Regions from separate parts of the Kosakonia sp. N21 genome, predicted to be linked through region 3. Evidence: predicted binding sites of a transcription regulator. Region 3 holds the regulator's gene; each other region holds the start of a gene.
What was found. Region 3 encodes Fur, which represses iron uptake genes when iron is present. Its sites were predicted from a motif close to ATAATAATGAGAACNACTATCAA; they were not measured.

Region 1 (4,038 bases), on a different contig from region 3:
TTTTTGCCCGCAACCTGCACGATCTGTTGATGGCCGCACCGGCCGGTCTGCGCGCCACCATGGGGCTCGATCCGGGCCTGCGTACCGGCGTAAAAGTCGCGGTCGTGGATGGCACCGGCAAACTGGTGGCGACCGACACCATTTACCCGCATACCGGCCAGGCTGCGAAAGCGGCGGTTGCCGTCGCGGCGCTGTGTGAGAAGCATAACGTTGAGCTGGTCGCCATCGGCAACGGCACCGCGTCCCGCGAAACAGAGCGTTTCTACCTCGATGTGCAGAAACAGTTCCCGAAAGTCACCGCACAAAAAGTGATCGTCAGTGAAGCCGGCGCATCGGTCTACTCCGCTTCTGAGCTGGCAGCGCTGGAATTCCCGGATCTCGACGTTTCTCTGCGCGGTGCGGTCTCTATCGCCCGCCGTTTACAGGATCCACTGGCTGAGCTGGTGAAAATCGATCCGAAATCCATCGGTGTCGGCCAATATCAGCACGATGTCAGCCAGACGCAGTTAGCGCGCAAGCTGGATGCGGTCGTTGAAGACTGCGTGAACGCCGTCGGCGTTGACCTGAATACCGCCTCTGTTCCACTGCTGACGCGCGTAGCAGGTCTGACCCGCATGATGGCGCAGAACATCGTCACCTGGCGCGATGAAAATGGTCAGTTCCAGAATCGCCAGCAGTTACTCAAAGTCAGCCGCCTTGGGCCGAAAGCCTTTGAGCAGTGCGCAGGCTTCCTGCGTATCAACCACGGTGACAACCCGTTGGATGCTTCAACAGTCCACCCGGAAACCTACCCGGTGGTGGAGCGTATTCTGGCGGCAACCGCGCAATCCCTGCGCGATTTGATGGGCAACAGCAGTGAACTGCGCAAACTGAAAGCCACTGAATTTACCGATGAGCGCTTCGGTGTGCCGACGGTGACAGACATTATCAAAGAGCTGGAGAAACCGGGGCGTGACCCGCGTCCGGAGTTCAAAACCGCGACCTTTGCTGAAGGTGTTGAAACCCTCAACGACCTGCTGCCTGGCATGGTGCTGGAAGGCGCGGTCACCAACGTCACCAACTTTGGCGCGTTCGTTGACATCGGCGTGCATCAGGATGGCCTGGTTCATATCTCTTCGCTGGCGGACAAGTTCGTTGAAGATCCGCATACGGTGGTCAAAGCGGGCGATATCGTGAAAGTGAAAGTGCTGGAAGTGGATCTCCAGCGCAAACGCATCGCGCTGACCATGCGTCTGGATGAACAACCCGGCGACAGCAACACCCGTCGCGGTAATGGCAACAGCAACGCGGGCAACCGCGATGCTGGCCGCAACAACGCACGCCCGGCGAAAGCACCGCGCGGCCGCGATACACAACCCAGCGGCAACAGCGCGATGATGGATGCGCTGGCGGCGGCAATGGGTAAGAAACGCTAAACGCAGACGATAGCCCTTCCCGGACAAGAGAAGGGCTATTTTTTCGACAAACCATTCGAAAATATAAAAGTTAATTCACACCGTTATTCAACGTAATAAAATTAACTCTTTATTTTACATGCTAATTAGCGTTCAAAAATATTAATCAACTCTATCTATAATTAGCGCATTTAACATGCTGTATCAGTGCATTTTTTCACGTCAATCACTTTCCATCCTTAATAAATCCTTAAGCCAGAAAAAATGTCATTAACGCTATTTTTTTGTGTCTTTATTTTTCCAACACAGCACGAAATGCATAACCCAACAAAATGTTGAGCTACGTCAAAACAGGTCCAAATTAATATATTCGACTGCCTGCCAGCGCATTTTTATGATTGATGATAAAAACTATTCTCATTATCATTGTGCCATGTTGAGTATTTCTCTTTTCTCATTGGCCACTACCGGATGCCATGCGCCCGCACGACGCATGATAAATATTGGTTCGCAGCGTACATAAGTAGGTTCTATGCAATTCTCTCCTGACAGCGCGTGGAAAATTACCGGCTTTTCACAAGAAATTAGCCCGGCATGGCGGCAAAAACTCCTCTCTTTAGGCATGTTGCCCGGTTCCTCTTTTAATGTGGTGCGCGTGGCGCCGTTAGGCGATCCCATTCATATCGAAACCCGACGCGTTAATTTAGTGTTACGGAAAAAAGATCTTGCCTTCCTCGAACTGGAAGCAGTTTCACGTTAATGGTTCGGCCGTTACAGAGAGTTACGTAAAATGAAAAAAATAACCATTGGCTTAATTGGTAATCCTAATTCAGGCAAGACAACATTATTCAATCAGTTAACCGGTGCGCGTCAGCGTGTGGGTAACTGGGCTGGCGTTACCGTTGAACGCAAAGAGGGTTCATTCACTACCACAGATAACCAGGTCACGCTGGTCGACCTTCCCGGCACTTACTCCCTGACCACCATTTCTGCGCAAACCTCACTGGATGAACAGATTGCCTGCCACTACATTCTGAGCGGCGACGCAGACCTGCTGATCAACGTGGTGGATGCCTCCAACCTGGAGCGTAACCTCTACCTGACCCTGCAACTGCTGGAACTCGGCATTCCCTGCATTATCGCCCTGAATATGCTAGATATCGCCGAAAAACAGAAAGTACGCATTGATGTCGACGCCCTTGCCGCGCGCCTTGGCTGCCCGGTGATCCCACTGGTTTCCACCCGCGGTCGCGGCATTGAAGCCCTGAAGCTGGCGATCGACCGCCATCAGGCCAACGACAGCGTTGAACTGGTGCATTACGCCCAACCACTCTCCCGGGAAGCGGACGCGCTGGCGCACATGATGGGTGACGAGACACCGTGGCAGCAACGCCGCTGGATGGGTCTGCAAATGCTGGAAGGTGATATCTACAGCCGCGCCAACTCAGGCATCAGTACCCAGCACCTGGAAACGACTCTGTCTCGTTTGCAGGCCGAAATGGATGACCCGGCGCTGCATATTGCCGATGCGCGTTATCAATCCATCGCCGCGATTTGCGACACGGTGAGCAACACGCTGACCGCCGAGCCCAGCCAGTTCACGGCTGCGGTCGACCGCGTGATCCTGAACCGTTTTTTGGGCCTGCCCATCTTCCTGTTCGTCATGTACCTGATGTTCCTGTTCGCCATTAACATCGGCGGCGCATTCGCCCCTATTTTTGATGCCGGTTCAGTGGCGGTGTTTGTGCATGGCATTCAGTGGCTGGGTTATACGTTGCACTTCCCGGCGTGGCTGACCGTGTTCCTTGCCCAGGGGCTGGGCGGCGGGGTGAATACCGTGCTGCCGCTGGTTCCGCAGCTTGGCATGATGTACCTGTTTATGTCTTTCCTCGAAGACTCCGGGTATATGGCACGCGCCGCCTTTGTGATGGATCGCCTGATGCAATCGCTGGGACTGCCGGGTAAATCCTTTGTGCCGTTGATTGTCGGCTTTGGTTGCAACGTGCCATCGGTGATGGGTGCACGTACGCTCGATGCGCCGCGTGAGCGGTTGATCACCATCATGATGGCGCCGTTTATGTCCTGCGGTGCGCGTCTGGCGATCTTTGCTGTTTTTGCTGCGGCCTTCTTTGGTCAGCAGGGTGCGGTGACGGTGTTCTCGCTGTATGTGCTTGGTATCGTGATGGCTATTCTGACCGGGCTGATGCTGAAGTTCACCCTGCTGCGTGGTGAAGCATCGCCGTTCGTTATGGAGCTGCCGGTTTATCACGTACCTCACCTGAAAAGCCTGCTGCTGCAAACCTGGCAGCGCCTGAAAGGTTTTGTTATCCGTGCGGGTAAAGTGATTATCGTGGTCAGTATTTTCCTGAGCGCAATGAACAGCTTCTCGCTGGATGGCCGCACCGTCGACAAAATCGACGAGTCGGCGCTGGCCTCCATTAGCCGCGTCTTCACTCCCCTGTTAGAGCCGATTGGCGTGCATGGCGATCACTGGCAAGCCACGGTCGGGCTGTTTACCGGCGCGATGGCAAAAGAAGTGGTGGTGGGTACGCTGAATACGCTCTATACCGCCGAAAATATTCAGGAAGCGGCGTTTAATCCAGCGGAATTCAGCCTGACGGGCGAGTTAGCCGCAGCGCTGAGT
Region 2 (4,038 bases), on a different contig from region 3:
GCGGATGGCATCGCGGTTGGGATAAACGCGATGCCTATGAGCGCGGCTACCGCGAAGGCTGGAACGATCGCGATGACCACCGCGGGCCGGGAGGCGGTCGCTGGCGTCATCATTGATACGAAAAAGGAGCGCATGCGCTCCTTTTTTCTTTGTGGTGATTGGTGAGCAGAACGCTATAACCCTGCCGCGGTCCCCACTAACAACCAGCCATTTAAACTGACCACCAGTACCACAATCACCCAGCCGGTACGCTTAATCAGCGATGAATTCACCAGTTCACCCATCAGCGCATGATTGCTGGTAAACACCAGCAGCGGCACCAACGCCAGCGCAATACCGAAGCTCAGCAACACCTGGCTCATCACCAGAATTTGCGTAGGATCCAGCCCCAGCCAGATGACGATAAACGAGGGCATCATGGTGATAGTGCGACGAACCCACAGCGGAATATGGAAACGCACAAACCCTTGCATCACCACCTGTCCCGCCAGCGTGCCCACCACCGTCGAAGAGAGACCTGCCGCCACCAGGCTCAGACCAAAAATGGTGGCGGCCGCGTGGCTCAATAACGGCTCCAGCGTGAGGTAAGCCTGATCCAAATCGGCAATCCCGGTATGACCGTTAAAATGGAAAGCCGCGGCTGCGGTGGCCATCATTGCCAGATTCACAAAACCGGCAATGGTCATGGCAATTCCTACATCCCATTTGGTGGCTGAATAGCGCTGACGCTGGGTTCCCTGGTGCAAATGCTGCGTCAGGGAAGAGTGCAGGTAAATCACATGCGGCATAATGGTCGCGCCCAACACCCCAGCGGCGAGAAAGACGGCGTCGGTTCCCGGCAAACTGGGAATCACAATCCCTTTCGTCAGCGCCGCCAGCCGCGGCTGAGAAAACACCAGCTCAACAATGTATGCCGCTGCAACAAACAGCAATAACCCGCCGATCACCTTCTCTAACGGTTTTTGCCCGCGTCGTTGCAACATCAAAATCAAAAAGGTGGCAACGCCGGTCAGCACTGCGCCTTGCAGCAGCGAAACGCCGAGGATCATTTTAAAACCGATAGCCGCGCCAATAAATTCCGCGAGATCAGTGGCCATGGCGATAATTTCCGCCTGTACCCAGTAGAACCAGACCACCGGGCGTGGATAGTGATCGCGGATCTGCTCAGCCAGGTTTTTGCCGGTGGCGATACCGAGTTTGGCGGAGAGCAACTGAATCAGCATCGCCATTAAATTGGCCCACACCACAACCCACAATAGCTGGTAGCCGAAACTTGCCCCCGCCTGAATGTTGGTGGCAAAGTTGCCGGGATCGATATAGCCAATCGCCGCAATGAACGCCGGTCCCATTAACGCGAACCTCAGCTTGCGCGCTGCACGCCCACTGCTATTCTCAACGCGACTACTGTTCATTTTATGCCCTTAAATATAGCCTTTGCTATGTTTCATGCTACCAAAATGAGAATGATTATCAAGTTCATTTAGATGGGTTTACCTGATTTCTCTGATAGCCAGAAACAATAGAAGGGCTGAATGTCCAGTATGGTGACGGCGGCAACAGGAACTGCCGCAGCGTTATGTTAAGAGTTTAGCATCACGACGCAACTTTTCACTCCTTTACTTAACATAACAGAAATGTATGGTGGATCACTAATTTTGAGTCTGGTCACAGGCCATTAATATAGTGTGTGTTTGATCTCGTTTTCTTTTGGCTTGTTACATAGAATGTGCACGAAATTTCTACCCGTCTCATATTTGGAGCAAATATGTCCCGTGTTCTGCACTTTGTCCTGGCGCTTGCTGTCGTGGCGCTGCTTGCCTTGCTCGTGAGCAGCGATCGCAAGAAAATCCGCATCCGCTTTGTTATTCAATTGCTGGTGATTGAAGTTTTACTGGCCTGGTTCTTCCTGAACTCTGATATCGGCCTGGGCTTCGTTAAAGGCTTCTCCGAAATGTTTGAAAAACTGCTCGGTTTCGCCAACGAAGGCACCAACTTCGTATTCGGTAAAATGAATGACGAAGGCCTGGCGTTCTTCTTCCTGAAAGTGCTGTGCCCGATTGTCTTTATTTCTGCACTGATCGGGATTTTGCAACATATCCGCGTGTTGCCAATCATTATTCGCGCCATCGGGACGGTGCTGTCTAAAGTGAACGGCATGGGCAAACTGGAGTCATTTAACGCCGTCAGCTCCCTGATTCTGGGTCAGTCCGAGAACTTTATTGCCTATAAAGATATCCTCGGCAAAATGTCGCGCAACCGCATGTACACCATGGCGGCGACGGCGATGTCCACCGTTTCGATGTCCATCGTTGGCGCGTACATGACCATGCTGCAGCCGAAATATGTTGTGGCGGCGCTGGTGCTGAACATGTTCAGTACCTTTATCGTACTGTCGCTGATCAACCCGTACCGCGTGGAAGAGAGCGAAGAAAACCTGCAAATGGCGAAGTTGCACGAAGGTCAGAGCTTCTTTGAAATGCTGGGCGAATACATTCTGGCGGGCTTCAAAGTGGCGATTATCGTTGCGGCGATGCTGATTGGCTTTATCGCGCTGATTTCTGGTCTGAACGCGCTGTTCGCGGCGATTTTTGGTATCTCTTTCCAGGGCATTCTGGGCTATATCTTCTACCCCATCGCCTGGGTGCTGGGCGTACCGGCTCACGAAGCGCTGCAGGTGGCGAGCATCATGGCAACCAAACTGGTTTCCAACGAATTCGTGGCGATGATGGATCTGCAGAAAATCGCGGCCAACCTCTCTCCGCGTGCAGAAGGCATCCTCTCTGTATTCCTGGTCTCCTTCGCGAACTTCTCTTCTATCGGTATCATCGCCGGTGCGATTAAAGGCCTGAACGAAGAGCAAGGCAACGTGGTTTCCCGCTTTGGTCTGAAACTGGTTTACGGCTCTACGCTGGTGAGCGTGCTGTCTGCTGCAATTGCGGCGCTGGTTATCTGATTGCCGGATGGCCAACACTATTGAAAACCGGGGATAGCCCCGGTTTTTTTATGCCTTAGCCAGCAGTTGCGGTTTCCCTAATAAGTAGCCTTGCAAATAATCGACCCCAGCTTGCAGCAACAGTGCGCGCTGAGCTTCGTTTTCCACATACTCCGCCACCACCGTCAGCGACTTCCCTTTCGCCAGTTCACAGATGGCTTTCACGATCATCACATCCTGAGGGTCGTTCAGGATATCCCGCACAAAACAGCCGTCTATCTTGATGATATCCGCCTGCAACCGTTTCAGACGTTCAAAGTTCGCATAGCCGGTACCAAAATCGTCGATAGCAATTTTGAACCCGGCTTCGCGCAATCGTTGAATATGGTGAATACTCACTTCAGCGTGCGACAGCGCCTGCTCTTCGGTGATCTCAATAATCACCTCTTGCGGCGCCACGGCATAACGGGCAAAGAGAGAGAGCAGTTGTGCAACAAAATCGTTCTGCATCAACGTTAACGGCATCAGGTTGACCGAAAAGCGCACGCCGCCGCGTGGGCCCGGGTGCTGCTGCATCCATTGCAGTAAGCGCTCCACCACCTGCATATCGAAACGGGCGCTCAAATTGAACTGCGCAATCACCGGGATAAACTGATCCGGCGTGATCAGCTCACCATCACAGACCAGCCGGCTGAGGATTTCCTGATACCCCACACCTTGTGCATTGACGACAGGCTGACCATAAAGTGCGATGCCGCCATTATCCAGCGCACGCGTCACTTTGTTAAGCAGCAGGACCCGATCCGTGGTCTGGTCGCTCACCTCTTGCAGGCGATGGGTGAGCGCCAGCACCTGCCGCCCTGAGGAGGCCTGTTCCGAAAGCCAGCTTAGCTGCCCCAGCGTGTGATGCAGCGCTTTGCCCGAGGCATGTAATTCTCCCCACGAAATACCAAACTCAATATCCAGCGCGGTGGCGTTCCAGTAGATACGGCGGCTGTTGAGGTAACGCACCATATGTTGCAAACGCCCGGCAATTTCTGGCCCGTTCAGTTTTAACAGCAGTTCATTTCCGGGAAGCTGAAAGAGGGTTTCCCCCTCCAGCAGTA
Region 3 (4,038 bases):
CAACACCACCGGGGTACAGTTTTATAACCGTACCGGCTACCTTAACCCTTGCCTCGACTCGTCACGCAATTTTGTCGACAAAGTGATCGGTGAAATCCAGCAGATGCATAAAGAAGCGGGCCTGCCGCTGCAAACCTGGCATTTTGGCGGCGATGAGGCAAAAAATATTTACCTCGGCGTTGGCTACACCGATCAGAAGAACCCGGAGGCGGGCAAGGGCATCATCGATAAGAGCAAGCAGGACAAACCGTGGGCGAAGTCGCAGGCGTGTCAGGCGATGATCAAAGACGGAAAAGTGACGGATGTTGAGCATCTTTCCAGCTATTTTGGCGTTGAAGTCAGCAAACAGGTGAAAGCCCGCGGCATTAATACGATGCAGGCCTGGCAGGATGGTCTGAAAGATGCCAAAGACGCGTCGGTATTCGCCACCGATCATGTCAACGTTAACTTCTGGGACACGCTCTACTGGGGCGGTTTTGACTCGGTTAATGACTGGGCAAACAAAGGGTTCCGCGTCATCGTTTCCAACCCGGATTATGTCTATCTCGATTTCCCGTATGAAGTGAACCCGCAAGAGAGCGGCTATTACTGGGGCACGCGCTTTAGCGACGAACGTAAGATCTTCAGTTTCGCGCCGGACAATATGCCGCAAAACGCCGAAACCTCGGTCGACCGGGATGGCAACCCCTTTACCGCGAAGTCAGATAAACCGTGGCCTGGGGCGTATGGCCTCTCCGCACAGTTGTGGAGCGAAGTGGTACGCACTGATAACCAGATGGAGTATATGATCTATCCGCGTCTGGTTGCGGTGGCGGAGCGCGCATGGCATCGCGCGGCCTGGGAGCAGGACTACAAAGCCGGGCGTGAGTATAAAGGCGGTGAAACGCACATGGTCGATGTTCGTGCTCTGGATAAAGACTGGACGCGCTTTGCCAACGTGTTAGGCAGTCGCGAGCTGGCAAAACTGGATAAAGCGGGTATTCATTACCGCCTGCCGGTGCCGGGTGCTCGCGTGGTGGGCGGCGTGCTTGAAGCCAACACCAGCTTCCCTGGCATGGTGGTGGAGTACTCTACCGACGGCGGCAAACACTGGCAGCGTTATAACGATAGCGCCCGCCCGCAGGTGAGTGGGGACGTGCAGGTGCGCACCGCCAGCCCGGACGGAAAACGCGTGAGTCGTGTGGACAGTGTCAAAGCGTGATTGCTATGCAAGCCGGATAGGGCGCAGCCTGCTGCTGTTATCCGGCAACTAAAAAAAAAGCCAACCGTCAGGTTGGCTTTTGCATATCAGAATGGATTATTTCGCGTCGTGCGCGCTTTCATCTTCGCGGCAGTCACCTTCAGCGCAGTGGCCATACAGGTAGAGACTGTGGTTCGTCAGACGAATGCCGTGTTTGGCGGCGATTTCACGCTGACGCGCTTCAATAGAATCATCACTGAATTCGATCACTTTGCCGCAATCGAGGCAAATCAGGTGATCGTGGTGATGTTGCTGGGTCAGTTCAAAAACGGACTTGCCGCCTTCGAAGTTATGACGGGTCACAATGCCGGCGTCATCGAACTGGTTCAATACACGGTAAACCGTAGCCAGGCCGATCTCTTCGCCCATGTCGATCAGTCGCTTGTATAAATCTTCCGCACTGACATGATGGTTATCCGGCTCCTGAAGAACTTCCAGGATTTTTAACCGAGGAAGCGTGACTTTCAGGCCGGCCTTCTTTAATGCGGTATTGTTGTCAGTCATGCGGAATCTGTCCTGTTGCTATACGATTCACTTCCTTAGCGGAAGTTATAGGAATGCACCTGGGATAATGCGTCTCATTATAGAACTGCCATGCCTAAATGAAAACTGCAAGCCCTCAAGTAAAGTAAGCTTATAAAACGTGGTGTCGCCGACAAAGTCCCGTGCGGCAGCCCAAGTTTAGCAGGGCTTATTGTACAGTGATGAATAAAAAAGTTAAAAATTTGTAGCAATTATTTCCATCGCTTGTACCTATTAATACGGCGCAACCCACAGGCTGCGCCGTAAACATCAGGCATTAATGATGTCGTCCAGGTGCAGCTCTTCCGAAACCTGCTTAACCCATTTCTGCACGCGTTCTGCGGTCAGTTCCGGCTGACGATCTTCATCAATCGCCAGACCCACAAAGTGATCATCATCCACCAGGCCTTTAGACGCTTCAAAATGGTAGCCAGCAGTCGGCCAGTGGCCCACGATGGTGGCGCCGCGCGGTTCAATGATGTCGCGGATAGTCCCCAGCGCATCACAGAAATATTCTGCGTAATCTTCCTGGTCGCCACAGCCGAACAGGGCGACTAACTTACCGTTGAAATCCACTTCTTCCAGCGTCGGGAAAAAGTCATCCCAGTCGCACTGCGCTTCGCCATAATACCAGGTTGGGATGCCGAGCAGCAGAATGTCATAGCCTTCGAGATCTTCTTTGCTGCTCTTGGCAATGTCATGAACATCGGCAACGTCTTTACCAAGCTGTTTTTGAATCATTTTCGCGATATTTTCGGTGTTGCCGGTATCGCTGCCGAAGAAAATGCCTGTAATTGCCATGAGTAAAATAACCTCTTGAAACTTAATGAGATGGTGGTGGCGTTTAGCCCACAGATAAGGGCAATCATAGCAGAACAGGGAAGCGCGCGGAAACAGCTATCGCGCCGGACTGCACTCTATGACACACGAAAAAAGGCGTAAAAGCGGTGATTCGGAGGATTCGCTATCCGCGTAAGGCGTTGAGCTGGGCCAGCAGCATTTCTTCAATAAGCTCGCTACGGCTCATTTCACGGGCATCCGCCAGCTCGTTTAACGCATCTACCGCTTCAACATTCAGTTTCAATTCAACGCGTTTGAGCCCGCGAACTTTATCGCGTTTTAGCTGGTTACGTTTGTTGATGCGCAACTGTTCATCGCGCGCGAGCGGGTTGGTCTTGGGTCGTCCCGGACGACGCTCATTCGCGAACAGATCTAGTGTCGTACGGTCCGTTTGTTCTTTAGCCATGGTTTAAGCAGCATACTACGGGAAAGACAAGCAATCGGGACGTTGCCCCGGGCTGAATAGCGCGCCATCATACATCAGCGCAACGGGCGCGCCAACGACCGGGCGCGTTCAAACGACCGGTCGCCGTCTTTTTAATCAGTTTGCCTTTTCAGAGAGATAACGACGGATAGCGCGCATGACCGCTTCCGGTTTCTCTGCGTGCACCCAGTGGCCCGCTCCAGCTATCACATGCGCCCGCGCTTGCGGAAATTGCGCCAGCAGGGCGTCACGGTATGCTTCCGTCACATACGGCGAGTTACCGCCGCGCACGAACAGTGCAGGCTTATCCCATGCCGGGACATTTTCCCAACCAACGATGTGCGCATACTGATCCCACAATACCGGGACATTAAAGCGCCAGTCGCCGTCGACAAATGATTTCAGCAGAAACTGGATCACGCCTTCTTCTTTTATCTCTTCGCGCATTAGCGCGGCGGCTTGTTGGCGTGTGGCGGCGTGTGCGTGGCTCACGGCGTTGATGGCGGCGAAAATCTCATCGTGGCGGCGCACGTTGTAATCCACCGGCGCGATATCAATCGCCACCAGTTGGTCGATGCGCTCAGGTGCCAGCGCGGTGAGCGCCATGACGGCTTTACCGCCCATGGAGTGACCGATAAAGGTCGCTTTTCCGATGTCGTGGGCATCAAGCGTGTCCAGCAGATCCTGCGCCATCGCCGGGTAGTTCATCTCCGGCGAGCGGGGAGAAAGGCCGTGGTTGCGCATATCCACTTGCAGCACGTCGTGGTCCTGCGTCAGGTCGCGGGCAAGCACGCCGAGGTTGTCCAGACTGCCAAACAGGCCGTGAACAAGGACGACCGGAGAATTGTTGTGCGGTTGTTGCGCAGATTGCGCGCGCGTATTCAATTTCATGGCAAAGTTCTTTTTTTCACTCTATCGGGTTAGGTTATTATGTTGAACATTCTGCCGCCCTGCTGCAAGGTTCAGAATTACTCTGAGTTTTGCTGCGACCCTGGTTTGACGCTATCCGCTG
Region 4 (4,038 bases), on a different contig from region 3:
TTGCACAAACCGGCCGTTTTAAAGTCTACCGTACGGTGATGACACGCCAGGCGATAAAATAATCGTTTTTCCCGGTGGGGACGACTCACCGGGTTCCACTTCCTCTGCGTCTCAGCGCCCATTTTTACAGCAATCAGCTTCCGTTGGCTTAATTAACTGTTGACGAAAAGTTGAAAACATCTAGAATGCGCCTCCGTGGTAGCGATACTTCAAGAGTATCGATGGTATGCGAAGGTGGCGGAATTGGTAGACGCGCTAGCTTCAGGTGTTAGTGTCCTTACGGACGTGGGGGTTCAAGTCCCCCCCCTCGCACCATAAACCACGCTGATATTGCTCGCACTGTGCGAAGGTGGCGGAATTGGTAGACGCGCTAGCTTCAGGTGTTAGTGTTCTTACGGACGTGGGGGTTCAAGTCCCCCCCCTCGCACCAACGAGGCAATATCAAAAAGTAAGATGACTGTGCGAAGGTGGCGGAATTGGTAGACGCGCTAGCTTCAGGTGTTAGTGTCCTTACGGACGTGGGGGTTCAAGTCCCCCCCCTCGCACCAGATATCTTATACACTCCCTGTATGACTCTCCCGTTACAATATCATTTTCAAGTTCATCATCAGCAGCATCATTCCACCGACCAGCGCAACGCCTGAAGGCAACAGCACAAAGTGCCGTAAACGTTTGTGGTACAGCATTGCTGGCGTGAGCAACAGCCCAAGTACAATGACTCCCCGCCAGGCGTTAACTGACAGATCGGCAAGCGCCAGAATGGCAACAACCATGCCTGGTAATACAATCCCCCATCCACTCCCCAGCGCGCGTTGCAACATGCTTTCATCTCTCAAAGCGATAATGATAACCAATATCATATGATATGTTTTCTCATTTGTCAGCCCGATACGAAACGCCAGTATGAAGATTACTCATCTTCTAATGACAGGCATTCAGTAAGGTGATAAATTAAGCGCCACTTAAATGAAAATCCAAATCACTAATTTTTCGCGATAACTGTTTCATCGCGTTACATTTTCTTTTTTTGACTATCAGCACGCCGTTAGATTACGGATAAACAACGATTTTTAGGTATGACATTACAAACCTGGCAATCTCTCTGTAACAAGAAATATCGATTGTCCCTGCGTCTATTTCTGTTACTCAATGCGATCTCAGCGCTGTTCTCCATAGCTCTGCCGCTCTATAACTTGCGTATCTTGACGATCCCCGTATGCATCATCTTCGCGGCGAGCCTGGTGTTGCCAGCACTACACCACTATTTCCCTGGCCGAAAAATTAATATCACCCTTATTTCACTGATATTTGGCTGCCTGTGGGCGTGGCATGTAATCACTAAAGTCAGATTAATAAATGATAATGCTGATGCCTTTCTGCTGATTGCGTTATTGAGCATTCTGTTTATTGGCACCATTGCTTTTTCAAATCATATCCTTGCCTTTTTATTTCACTCGTTACCGGTATTCATCAGTTGTTTGTGGCTAAGCAGCGGGGAGAGCGAATTAAGAATGGTCTACTCCTTTGCACTGCCGGTATTGGGCATCTCTATTCAGCATGCAATTCAAAAGCGTAATGATCATTTTGCCCAGGCATTAATGAATCGCCTGATGCAGGAGCGCAAAACGCTCAATGATTTAAGCATGCTGGATCCGCTGACCGGCTTGTACAACCGCCGGGGTTTACAGCATAAACTCGACAATTTGCTGGCGGTAGATGATAGCCCCCGCTATGTGCTGCTTCTCGATATTGATCACTTTAAAGCCTATAACGATCATTACGGCCACATGATGGGGGATCAGGCGCTCATCCGCGTGTCTGCCGCCTTGCGCAATGCCGTACGCTCACGCGATATTGTTGCCCGCTTCGGTGGTGAAGAATTTATGATCCTGATTAATAACGCAGAACAGGAAGATGCCCGTCGTACCGCCGAGCGTATTCGCCAGCAAGTGTATGATCTGAAAATTCCGCATATGTTCAATGAAAGCGTCGCCACAAACGTCACCGTCAGTATTGGGATTGCGCCATTGCTCGGTAATGACATCGACGCGTCTCTTTCCCGTGCCGATAAAGCCCTGTATGAAGCCAAACATATGGGACGCAATAACATCCTGGTGAGTGAAGAATTACAGCCCGTCTGAGGCGCGCCCGCGCTAACTTTACGATAAACACCTTGCTATCGATTTTATCCGTGGTTAGGATTAAAAATCATTATCATTTAGATTTATCATCCTGCGACTGCCATGACTTCACGTACCGCAACGAACGCTGAAAATGTTATCTGGCGAGGGGGCCTCAACAATGAGCGCGATTCGCTGGCTAATGCCGTACGGGAAACTCTCGCCAGCCATCGCGAATATCTGCTTGATTTTATTCGTCTCGATGAACCAGCACCTTACCAGGCCATGACGCTGGCGGAATGGTCACAAGGAAGCGCGTTACAGACGCTTATTGCGACCTATTCCGATCATATTTATCGCAACCAATTAACGCAGCCGCGGGAAAACAAACCGTTGCTCTCGCTGTGGGCACAGTGGTATCTCGGGCTGATGGTTCCGCCGTTGCTACTGGCGCTGTTGACGCAGAAAAGCACAATCGATATTGCGCCTGAACATTTCCACGTCGAGTTCCACGAAACCGGCCGTGCCGCGTGCTTCTGGATTGATGTTCATCCCGATCGCGTATTAACGTCGTGCAACGATGCCCAACGAATTTCAGCGCTGACCACACACGCCATGCTCCCGGTTGTACAGGCGCTGGAAGCCACCGGAGAGATCAACGGTAAGCTTATCTGGAGTAATACGGGCTATCTGATTAACTGGTGCCTGGGGGATATGATCCCCGTGCTTGGCGAAGCACGCGTCGCAGCGCTGCGCCAGACCTGCTTCTTTGAAAAACAACTTGCCGATGGTAGCGACAACCCGCTGTGGCGCACCGTTGTGCTGCGGGACGGTGTGCTGGTGCGCCGCACTTGCTGCCAGCGCTATCGCCTGCCGGATGTCCAGCAGTGCGGGGACTGCACGTTAACATAAACAAAAGGGGCGGTTATTCCGCCCCTTTGCTTTCTTTGCGCATTCACGCAACCTGTTTATCGTTTTCTGCGCGCTGTGCTTCTTCTGCTTCCTGTTCCAGCAACTGTTTTTCGTACACTTTAAAGAACGGATAGTAGATAACCGCAGACACACAAGCGAGTAAGACCACCAGAATGGCTGCCCGGAAATCCCAACCCAGCGCCCACGCGCCGCCAATAGGTGCAGGAGCGGTCCATGGTACAACGGAAATCACTCTGCCAATAAGATCCAGTTTCATCGCCGCCCAGGCAATGATGGCGTTGATCGTCGGGGCCAGCAGGAAGGGAATAAAGAATACCGGATTCATTACGATGGGCGTGCCAAAAATGACCGGTTCATTGATGTTGAAAATACTCGGCACGACGCTTAAACGCCCGATGGAACGTAAATGTACCGAGCGGCTGCGCAGGTAGCAAAACACCAGCCCCATCGTCGCCCCGGAGCCACCAATCACGATAAAGAAAGTCCAGAACGCTTCCATAAAGATATGCGGCAACGGCGCGCCCTGCGCCAGCGCGGTCTGGTTCAGCCCAAGGTTCGTTAACCAGAACATTTGCAGCATACCGGAAACGATCGCGGCACCATGAATGCCCGCAAACCACAGTAAATGACCAATGATCACCGCCAGCAGAATGGCCGGTAATGAATCCGCTGCCGCCACCAGGGGTTTAAACAGCGCCATAATGGCTTGCGGGATCAGCATATTGAACTGCGTCTGGATCAGCAGACTCAGTGGATAAAGCGTCAGCACGACCACCAGCACAGGAATGAGCAAATCAAACGAGTTTTTTATCATCGGTGGCACCTGATCGGGCAGGCGAATACCAATGTTATGCGCTTTCAGAAAACGCATCATTTCCACACAATAAATCGCCACCAGGATCGCGGTGAAAATACCGGTGCCACCCAGGCTATCTACCGGCAACGTGCCGTTGGTTTTAGGCGCAGCCACCAGTAAGAATGCCAT

Region 1: feoA (ferrous iron transporter A) is a predicted target of Fur. The motif match lies at 1,799-1,821, and genes of this name have one in related genera.
Region 2: ACQ3G7_RS01165 (Nramp family divalent metal transporter) is a predicted target of Fur. The motif match lies at 1,452-1,474, and genes of this name have one in related genera.
Region 4: fhuF (siderophore-iron reductase FhuF) is a predicted target of Fur. The motif match lies at 2,202-2,224, and genes of this name have one in related genera.

The regions. Positions count from the first base shown of each region.
Region 1 is NZ_JBOBHR010000008.1:183,634-187,671, reverse strand. It holds gene ACQ3G7_RS19185 (Tex family protein) at 1-1,415, shown strand, start outside; gene feoA (ferrous iron transporter A) at 1,927-2,154, shown strand; gene feoB (Fe(2+) transporter permease subunit FeoB) at 2,185-4,038, shown strand, end outside.
Region 2 is NZ_JBOBHR010000001.1:245,538-249,575, reverse strand. It holds gene ACQ3G7_RS01170 (DUF2502 domain-containing protein) at 1-116, shown strand, start outside; gene ACQ3G7_RS01165 (Nramp family divalent metal transporter) at 174-1,412, opposite strand; gene ACQ3G7_RS01160 (NupC/NupG family nucleoside CNT transporter) at 1,766-2,953, shown strand; gene ACQ3G7_RS01155 (EAL domain-containing protein) at 3,002-4,038, opposite strand, start outside.
Region 3 is NZ_JBOBHR010000002.1:122,661-126,698, reverse strand. It holds gene ACQ3G7_RS04385 (beta-N-acetylhexosaminidase) at 1-1,201, shown strand, start outside; gene fur (ferric iron uptake transcriptional regulator) at 1,298-1,744, opposite strand; gene fldA (flavodoxin FldA) at 2,033-2,563, opposite strand; gene ybfE (LexA regulated protein) at 2,727-3,008, opposite strand; gene ybfF (esterase) at 3,144-3,917, opposite strand.
Region 4 is NZ_JBOBHR010000003.1:425,640-429,677, reverse strand. It holds gene rsmC (16S rRNA (guanine(1207)-N(2))-methyltransferase RsmC) at 1-62, shown strand, start outside; tRNA gene ACQ3G7_RS09220 (tRNA-Leu) at 229-315, shown strand; tRNA gene ACQ3G7_RS09215 (tRNA-Leu) at 344-430, shown strand; tRNA gene ACQ3G7_RS09210 (tRNA-Leu) at 462-548, shown strand; gene ACQ3G7_RS09205 (DUF1435 domain-containing protein) at 582-860, opposite strand; gene ACQ3G7_RS09200 (GGDEF domain-containing protein) at 1,077-2,141, shown strand; gene fhuF (siderophore-iron reductase FhuF) at 2,244-3,032, shown strand; gene ACQ3G7_RS09190 (PTS sugar transporter subunit IIC) at 3,076-4,038, opposite strand, start outside.